Linked DNA regions of Novipirellula caenicola. The protein of the gene in region 1 interacts with the protein of each later gene in a pairwise test. Links are inferred from orthologs where the notes say so. Each region holds a gene or a part of one and is shown on either strand. Other genes may lie near its edges.

Region 1 (4,201 bases):
GTTGCGGCTCAGCAGCGATCGAGAACTCGATGAACTCGAGCACGATGATCCGCAGGACAGTGCAGAGGAGCTCGGCGACCAATCGCTGCTGGGCAAATCCGAAGACGGCTTTACGATTTGGGACGATTCGATCGCGATTGCCGATGCGATCGATCGCGTTCGCAGTGAATATCGAGTGCTACTGCACAGCAAACTTGGAACCGAGGTGGCGGAATCGCTTGGGCTTGGCGCGATCGAATCGCTTGACGCGCTGCAGCATCTCAGCAAATCGTTCGATAGTTGCGGTATCCTACGAGCGGCTCAGTATGCCGGTAGCACGTTCGATCTGCCGGTGACCGAGAGCGACTCGGAATAAAGCCGTTCGCTGTCACGCCCATCCAACTTTGCAAAGTCAAACCGAATGACCGAAGTCGCCATCGAGCTTGCCCATCGCTTTTGCCCTCACTGCGGTACCCCTAATGCCAACCCCGGCAGCATTCCGTTTCGCTGCGAGGCGTGTGGGTTTGCAAACTTCTTTGGCCCTTGCGGTGCGGTCGGCGCCTTGGTCACCAACGAACAAAACCAGTTGTTGTTGGTGCGACGCGCTCGCGACCCCGAGCGGGGCAAATGGGGGCTGCCGGGCGGGTTTGTTGACCGTGGTGAAACCATCGAACAGGCGCTGGCCCGAGAGGTGTTCGAAGAGACGCGGTTAAGAATCTCGACATACGATTTTTTGATGTCGCACCCAAACAACTATCACTATGGGCGAATCATTGTCGCGGTGATCGACATGTTCTTTGTGTGCAATGTCAGTAACGCCGCAGAGATTGCGCTGCAGGCTTCGGAACTGACCGAGTTCCGTTATGTCGACAAGGACTCGCCCCTGTTTGACCAGATGGCATTTCCTTCGAACCGATTGGCAATCGATCATTGGATCGCCTCTGACTCAACCGATTGATTCAAACAATCAGCGTCCTTACGCAACCATTTGCCCCTGCCAACTTGAGTTCGGTCGGCGCATAAAAAAAGCTCCCGGAAAGTACGTAATCCTAGGGGGGCGGAGGACAACGCGCTTCAGTTCCGGGAGCCGGTGGATTGGGGGTTCGACTCAGTAGATACATCCTTGTATCAACTGGACGAACTCAACATTGCAAAATCATAGTCGCCGACGCAAGTTCACATCCGTGTGAAATTAACTTCGACGTGTTCCGCAGCAACAAATAAATTCGTCACCAAGTGCAGAATCGTCATGATTCCTTAATGCCTCTCGCTGGGCGACACGCTGGGTGTCACTCAGTGATGGGCGAAGAATAGAGGTTAGCTTTTACTCTGGTCAAGACGAGTTTTCCAAAACTCGAAAATTGTTTCAGAATCGTTTGTTTTTACGGCAAAAAACGGCGTTTTCACTGCGATACATCCGGCGCATCGAATCGACCACGTGGTGTGTTTCGGTAAACAAGTTTGACATCATTGTCTCCGAGACGCTGTAGACTTACCAATCGCAGTGCAGCCGCCTCGGCAACGCTGGCAAACCCTTCGCCTGCGACGGGGCCGAGCGCACGGTGACCCCCAAACACTTTGGCGCCGATATACACTTCGTATTGATCAATCGCATCGGCGGTTAAAAAACTCGCCATCAATTTACCGCCTCCTTCAATCATCACGTTGGTCATGCCTTGACCGCCAAGAAAATCAAGCGTTTGATGGATCATCTGCACCAAATTGGAACTGGTACAGCGATAAACGCTTGCACCAAGCTGCTCGAGCTCGGCAACGTCCGACGAACCAATCCGCGGCGAGACGATCAACAACACCGGCACTTCGGTCGCCGATTGTATCAGACGCGAACGCGTCGTGGGCAAGCGGTTGGCACAGAACACGACTCGCGTTGCCGTGCGAACTCCGGCCGGCCGTGCGGTCAACATCGGATCGTCGGCCATGACGGTTCCCATTCCCACGGCAATCGCATCGACGCGGCCTCGCAGTGCGTGAACATCAGCCCGTGAGGCCTCGTTTGAGATCCACTGACTCTGGCCCGTGCTGGTCGCAATCCGGCCGTCGACGGTCATTGCCCATTTCGCAATCGTGAACGGCCGACCGGTTTTCAACCGTTTCAAATAAGGCGCATTCAGTTCGCGTGCTTGCTGCTCGAGCACACCGACGCGTGTTTCGATTCCAGCACGCTGCAGCTGCGCCAAGCCGCCACCATCAACTCGTTCAAACGGATCGGCCATCGCCACGACAACGCGGCTGATTCCGGCAGCGATCAAGGCGTCCGAGCAAGGAGGGGTCTTGCCATGATGACAACACGGTTCGAGCGTCACGTAGGCGGTCGCGCCGCGAGCGTCACCGGCGTCGCGAAGTGCGTGGACTTCGGCATGCGGCCCGCCGAACCGCTGATGGTACCCTTGGCCGATCACTTGATCGTCACGCACGATCACGCACCCGACCATCGGATTCGGTTCGACCGATCCGCGTCCCTGTTCGGCCAAGCCGAGCGCGAGACGCATCAAGTCATCATCGGTTTCGAAACGAGAAGAGTTCATCAGCGATGGAGTTCAGCGGCGTAAGATCACACAGAAAGAAAGTGCAATAGGCTTTTGGATCTGTCGTCAAAAGCAGTGACAGGCGGGCAGCCTGTCACACAGGAAGCTTGACAGGCTGGAAGCCTATCCCACACCCCACGTAGCGAAAGTCGCGAAGACTTTCGTTTCCTCATGCCCCGCGAAACTCTTGACGAGTTTCGCTACGAAAAGACCGTACTGCCACGACAGGCTGGAAGCCTATTTCACGATCTAATCCATTCCGGGAACCCACAGTTTGCTGCCGCCACCGGCTGCTGGATCCGCCGGAGGTGCTGCGGCAGCGCCGCCGCCATCGGGAGTCCAAATGCCGCCTGTTGCAGGTTCTGCACCTGCGGGAGCAACACCGCCGCCTGGGGCAGGACCACGTCGCGGGCTGCCGTCGGGACGAATCAGCCCCATCGAAATCAGCATCTGCTGCAACTGTGCCATCACTTCGGGCTCGTTGCCGTAACGCTGCGTCAACGTTTCGATTGCCTTTTGGAATCCCTCGCCATCACCCGCTTGCAGTCGCAAACTGACTTCGCTGAGCAGCAGATTGGCAGTCGGCAATTGATTGGCTTCGGCGAACGCCTTTGCTTCGTCAATCGTCGCGATCGCCGTCTTGGCGTTACCCGACGCGTTGACCAAGGTGGAATAGGCCAACAACTTCGCCATCTTTTGATCTTCTGGCAAATCGGCTTCGATCAGTCGTTTTGCGAAATGACGAATCGCCGGAGTCGATGAGATCTGTTGTGCTCGCTGCAACAGGTACAAGCAGGACTCTTCGTTGAGTTGGCTCGAATCGATCCGGTTCAAATCGGTGTTGGCAACCGATTCGATCTCGTCGTCGCTGATCACCAACGGAGGCAGCGGCTGGATTTTGGCGAGTCGATAGACCTCGCCGAGCACCTCGTCGCCTTTGGAGATGATCGCGTCGTACTGTTCAGCGACACGCACGACCACGGTTCGCTCGAGCAATTTCGAATCATCGTCGGCGGTTTCGACCAACGATGCGTTGCCAAGAATGCCCCATTTTGCGTTGGCAATGGCCAAAGGCATTCTTGTGTTGGTCAGTTGTTCTTGCATCGCGTCGGCTTCCACCGCGCTGGCCTTGAATCGCACCATGGCGACTTGCGGTTGTACCACCGCCAAGAACGGAAGCGGATCGCTTGGCTTCTGATTCAGCTGGACCGAATCCCCCACAGCCTTCTGGATTTGAGTTCGCACTTCGTCCAGAACCGACGAAGTGACGTCGTGGACCTCGACGCGGGCCGAACGATCGGTTTGTTTGCCATAGACGAACGCCATCGCGATTGCTTCGGGGATTTGATCGATCGGTGGCAATCCTTCGGCGATTTCGGGACGATCGCGATCGAGCACTTGGAAACCGGCACGAGGCGGAACATCGTCCTCGGATTCACGCATTTGAGCAAGCATTTCCGCAGGCAACGGTGCAAATCGCGAATCGGCGATCATTGCCATTTCCACGGGCTCGGCACTTTCGATGTCGGCGTCCAAACGGAAACATTCCGCGGCCAAGTCCTTGTCGTCCGGATTGACCAGACAAGAGATGGCACGGTATTGGACTCGTTGTTCGAAATCGAGCGATTCACAAGCCGACAATTTTTGCAAGAAATCGCTTTGTGCGGCGACATCGC
Region 2 (4,282 bases), on another replicon or contig:
GACACGACCTACCGAGTAAGGCGGCTCGACACTGGGCTGATGCTGGAATTCGCTGCGGTAACCAGGCACTCCATATTGGGGTTCAATCGCACTTTCGTACGGATAGGTGGACCCGCCGTAGGCAGGCGCGGTGTCGTAGCTGAATCCGGGGTAGGCCGAACCGTAATAGGTAGACCCACGGTAAATCGGCGTGTAACCGGTTGCGGGATAGCGATAGTAATCGCTGCCGTAGCCGATCCCACCATAGCCGAGACTGCCGTAGCCAAATCCGCTGTAGCCGTACGGATATCCACTGCCGATCGAAATGCTGAAACCCCGGCCCGAATATAGATTACTGCCGTAAAAGCCGCTACCAAAACCATAGCCGCCACCAAAGTGGCCATGATCATGATGGTGGTGATGATGATGATGCCCAGCGTGATGCCCACCCCCGTGATGTCCACCGCCGTGATGTCCACCGCCACGATTTTGGGCCATCAATGACGACTGGCCGAAAACCAATCCGGCAACCGCGATCCCAAACGCAACTCGACGCATATTAGAAAACAACATCAATCCTGGCTCCTGCGCGAAACATCGCGACACAATCGAAGGCCTGCTGACGAGATCGCTCGAACGCGATGCGGCGAGTTTAGGGACACATCCCTAAAACCATTCCAATCGCCGTCAGCCGTGCGCAATTCAACCACTTCTATCCTAGAACATGGCTAAGGATAGGCAAATGAATTACGCAAATTCCGTGACTGCCAATGACGGCACTTGTTTCCCATCGCAACGATCAGCAAACGCGTGGATGGTTGCCGCGAAAAGTGCCAGTCTTCACCTTGCTGGCGAAGGTCGTTACCTGCTTGATGATTTGCCCCGATTGCAAATCGCACCGGTGGGCCGAAAGGCACCGGGGCGTGCGTGGGACCCGGCCGCTGACGCGTCGCGGCTCAATAAATCAACAAGCCGTTGACGACTTGTTGATTTAGTGAAGGTTCCTGCGGCAAGGGGTGTAGGATGGACTTCCTAGTCCGTCAATGGTTGATTCGACGGACTAGGAAGTCCATCGTACGACCAAAACAACAAGCCGCCCGCGACTTCCGCTACGCCGAACTCGCACAACGCTAGCGCAAACGACTGCACCGCGTTCGGCAAATGGCATCTACTTTGATTTTTCTGCGGCTTTGTAGACGCTGGCCGAATGCACGTAGTGTTTGGCGGTTTCGATCAACCGCTTCCGCTGTTCTTCGCTGACATCGGCAATCACTTTGGCGGGAACGCCAACGGCCAATTTGCCCGCGGGGACCACGGTCCCCTCGGTTACCACCGCTCCGGCACCAATGATCGCACCGGCGCCGATTTTGGCCCGGCTGAGCACCACGGCACGGATCCCAATCAACGCACCGTCTTCGACCACCGCACCATGCACGACCGCCGAATGCCCCACGGTGACATCGTCACCGATGACGCAAGGCGAACCTTGGTCGGTATGCAACAGCGACAAGTCTTGGATGTTGGTCCGCTTGCCAATTTTGACGTACTCGGTATCTCCGCGAACAACCGATCCGAACCACACGCTCGAGGATTCTTCGATGGTCACGTCACCACAGATGGTGACGTTGTCCGCGATAAACGCTGACGAATCAATCTGCTCAGGCCGGAACACGGGATCAATTCGACGAGCTGACATGACGCCGGAACCTACTTCAAGAATTCGCGTTCAACAAACTTGGTATCGTGGCGACCTTCGAGGAATTCGAGGTGCTGCAAGACTTTGTCGTGAAAGGACGCCGTCGTGCAGATGCCTTCGACTTGCATTTCCCGCAGCGCCCGCCGCATCGTTGCGATCGCTTCGGCACGGGTGGGCCGATGAACGATCAATTTTCCGATCATCGAATCGTAGTAGGGCGGCACCGTGTAGCCGGCATAGACGTGCGAATCGAACCGCACGCCCAAACCGCCGGGAACAAACATCTTGTCGATGCGTCCAGGATTGGGCTGGAAATTTTTCTCGGGGTCTTCGGCATTGATGCGACATTCAATCGCGGCACCTTCGCATTTCACATCTTCTTGAGTGAACGAAAGTTTTTCGCCTGCGGCGACGCGAATCTGTTCTTTGATCAAATCGATTCCGGTGATCATTTCGGTGACCGGATGTTCGACTTGAATTCGCGCGTTCACTTCGATGAAGTAGAAATTGTTGTCGGCGTCGACAATGAATTCGACCGTGGCCGCATTGGTATACTCGGCTCCGCGGATCATTCTCACAGCGGCTTCGCAGATTTCGATTCGTCGCTCTTCCGGAAGACTCGGACTAGGCGCTTCTTCGATCAACTTTTGATGCCGTCGCTGGACGCTGCAATCGCGTTCGAACAAATGGCAAACGTTGCCGTGCGAATCGGCGATCACTTGGACTTCGACGTGACGAGGCGAACCGACGTAGCGTTCCAGGTAAACGCCGCCGTTACCAAATGCCGCTTCGGCTTCGGTACGAGCTTGCGAAACCGCGGTCGCCAACGTTTTTTCGTCCTCGGCAACCCGCATCCCTTTCCCACCGCCGCCAGCGGTCGCTTTGATCAAAACGGGGAAGCCAATTTTTTTGGCGACTTCGATCGCTTCGGCGTTGTCGTTGATCAACCCATCGCTGCCGGGAACGACCGGAACGTTGTTGGCGATGGCCATAGCGCGAGCGGTATTCTTATCGCCCAACTTTTCCATCGCTTGCGGGCTTGGACCGATGAACTCGAATCCGCTGGACCGGCACACTTCGTTGAAGTGAGCGTTTTCGGCCAAGAAGCCATAACCGGGATGAATCGCATCCACGCCGGCCACTTCGGCGGCCGCGATGATTTGGTCGATTTTTAGATAGCTGTCAACGCTACGCGGTTTACCAACGCAATACGCTTCGTCCGCCAATTTGACGTGCATCGAATCGGCATCGGCTTGGCTATACACCGCCACCGAACCGATTCCCATTTCACGACAAGCGCGGATCACGCGCAGAGCAATCTCGCCACGATTGGCAATCAGGATCTTTTTAATCACAGAGTTGTCTACGTTTTAGGCGTTCGGATCGATACGAAACATCGGCTTGCCGAAGTCCACCGGTTGTTGGTCGTTGACCAGGATCTCGACAACGGTTCCGCTGCATTCGGCGGGAATTTCGTTGAAGACCTTCATGGCCTCGACAATACACACGATTGTGTCTTCGGTAACGCGTTGACCGACTTTGACAAACGGCTCGGATTCGGGATTGGCCCGTGAATAAAACGTGCCGATCATCGGAGCGTCGATGGTGATCGTGTTCGCGCTTGCCGGAGGCGCCGCGGCGGCAGGGGCAGCCGCGGGTGCCGATGCGGCTGCGGGTGCCGGTGCAGCTGCGGCCGGCATGTACACCGGAGCGGCTGAGCCACGATTTAGTTTGATCTTCTCATCGCCTTGTTGGAGATCGACCTCCGACAATTCGTGTTCTTCCATCAACTCTACGATCATGCGAAGCCGATCGATATCGAAAATATCGGAACTTTGCTTTCCGCCTTTACTCATACTTGACTCACCGTCAGAAAGATTGACGTTCATGTAAATTTTGGGATGCGGAAGTTTTACAGCACCAACCGACAATCATCGAGACCCTTAGGTAGGGTAGTGAGCACTTCGCAACCAGTTTCCGTCACCAGTACATCATCTTCGATGCGAATGCCAAATTCGTTACCGATATACACTCCAGGCTCAACGGTGACAATCATACCCGCAGCGAGTTCATCTTCACAATTCGACGACATCCGCGGAGATTCGTGGATTTGCAGCCCAATTCCGTGCCCCAAACCGTGGTTAAACTTGTCTCCCAGCCCCGCTTTGCCGATCACGCCGCGAGCGATTTTATCGATTTCTTTGCCTTCGACTCCCGGTTTGATCGCGTCAATCGCCGCCATTTGAGCCTCTAACACGACTTCGTACGCCCGCTCAAACTCGCTAGAAACGTTGCCAACGGACAAGGTCCGCGTGATATCGCTGGCGTATCCCCGGTATTTTGCCCCCCAATCGATCAGCACCACGCCGTTCGTCGGCATAAAAATTTCCGCGGGATGATAGTGCGGCAAGGCGGCGGCGGCGTTAAACCCGACAATCGGCTTGAAACTTGCCGATTCAGCCCCCAAAAATCGCATTTTCGCTTCCAATTCATGTGCAATCGCCCGCTCAGTCCATTTCGGCGACAACATTGGCACGAGCGACTGAAAACTTCGCTGGGCGATCGAAACGGCCCCCCGAGTGGTCGCAATCTCGTCTTCGTCCTTGA

What was found.
Region 2: the proteins of ribD (region 1) and accC interact in binary tests that used the Escherichia coli proteins (3 or more experiments, as listed by UniProt). The link is inferred for Novipirellula caenicola from one-to-one orthologs.

The regions. Positions count from the first base shown.
Region 1 is NZ_BAABRO010000025.1:2,024-6,224, reverse strand. The notes cover bases 455-3,351. They hold ribD (bifunctional diaminohydroxyphosphoribosylaminopyrimidine deaminase/5-amino-6-(5-phosphoribosylamino)uracil reductase RibD), read right to left. Parts: upstream 2,526-3,351; coding sequence 1,383-2,525; downstream 455-1,382. Other genes in these bases: ABEA92_RS28020 (tetratricopeptide repeat protein), read right to left, coding at 2,775-3,351; ABEA92_RS28030 (NUDIX hydrolase), read left to right, coding at 455-937. Also shown: ABEA92_RS28035 (lactate racemase domain-containing protein), read left to right, coding at 1-355; more of ABEA92_RS28030, read left to right, coding at 401-454; more of ABEA92_RS28020, read right to left, coding at 3,352-4,201. UniProt on the Escherichia coli protein: Converts 2,5-diamino-6-(ribosylamino)-4(3h)-pyrimidinone 5'-phosphate into 5-amino-6-(ribosylamino)-2,4(1h,3h)-pyrimidinedione 5'-phosphate.
Region 2 is NZ_BAABRO010000001.1:719,845-724,126, forward strand. The notes cover bases 859-3,836. They hold accC (acetyl-CoA carboxylase biotin carboxylase subunit), read right to left. Parts: upstream 3,031-3,836; coding sequence 1,687-3,030; downstream 859-1,686. Other genes in these bases: ABEA92_RS02505 (hypothetical protein), read left to right, coding at 859-958; ABEA92_RS02510 (gamma carbonic anhydrase family protein), read right to left, coding at 1,148-1,675; accB (acetyl-CoA carboxylase biotin carboxyl carrier protein), read right to left, coding at 3,046-3,531; ABEA92_RS02525 (M24 family metallopeptidase), read right to left, coding at 3,588-3,836. Outside these bases: ABEA92_RS02500 (hypothetical protein), read right to left, coding at 1-552; more of ABEA92_RS02505, read left to right, coding at 722-858; more of ABEA92_RS02525, read right to left, coding at 3,837-4,282. UniProt on the Escherichia coli protein: This protein is a component of the acetyl coenzyme A carboxylase complex; first, biotin carboxylase catalyzes the carboxylation of the carrier protein and then the transcarboxylase transfers the carboxyl group to form malonyl-CoA.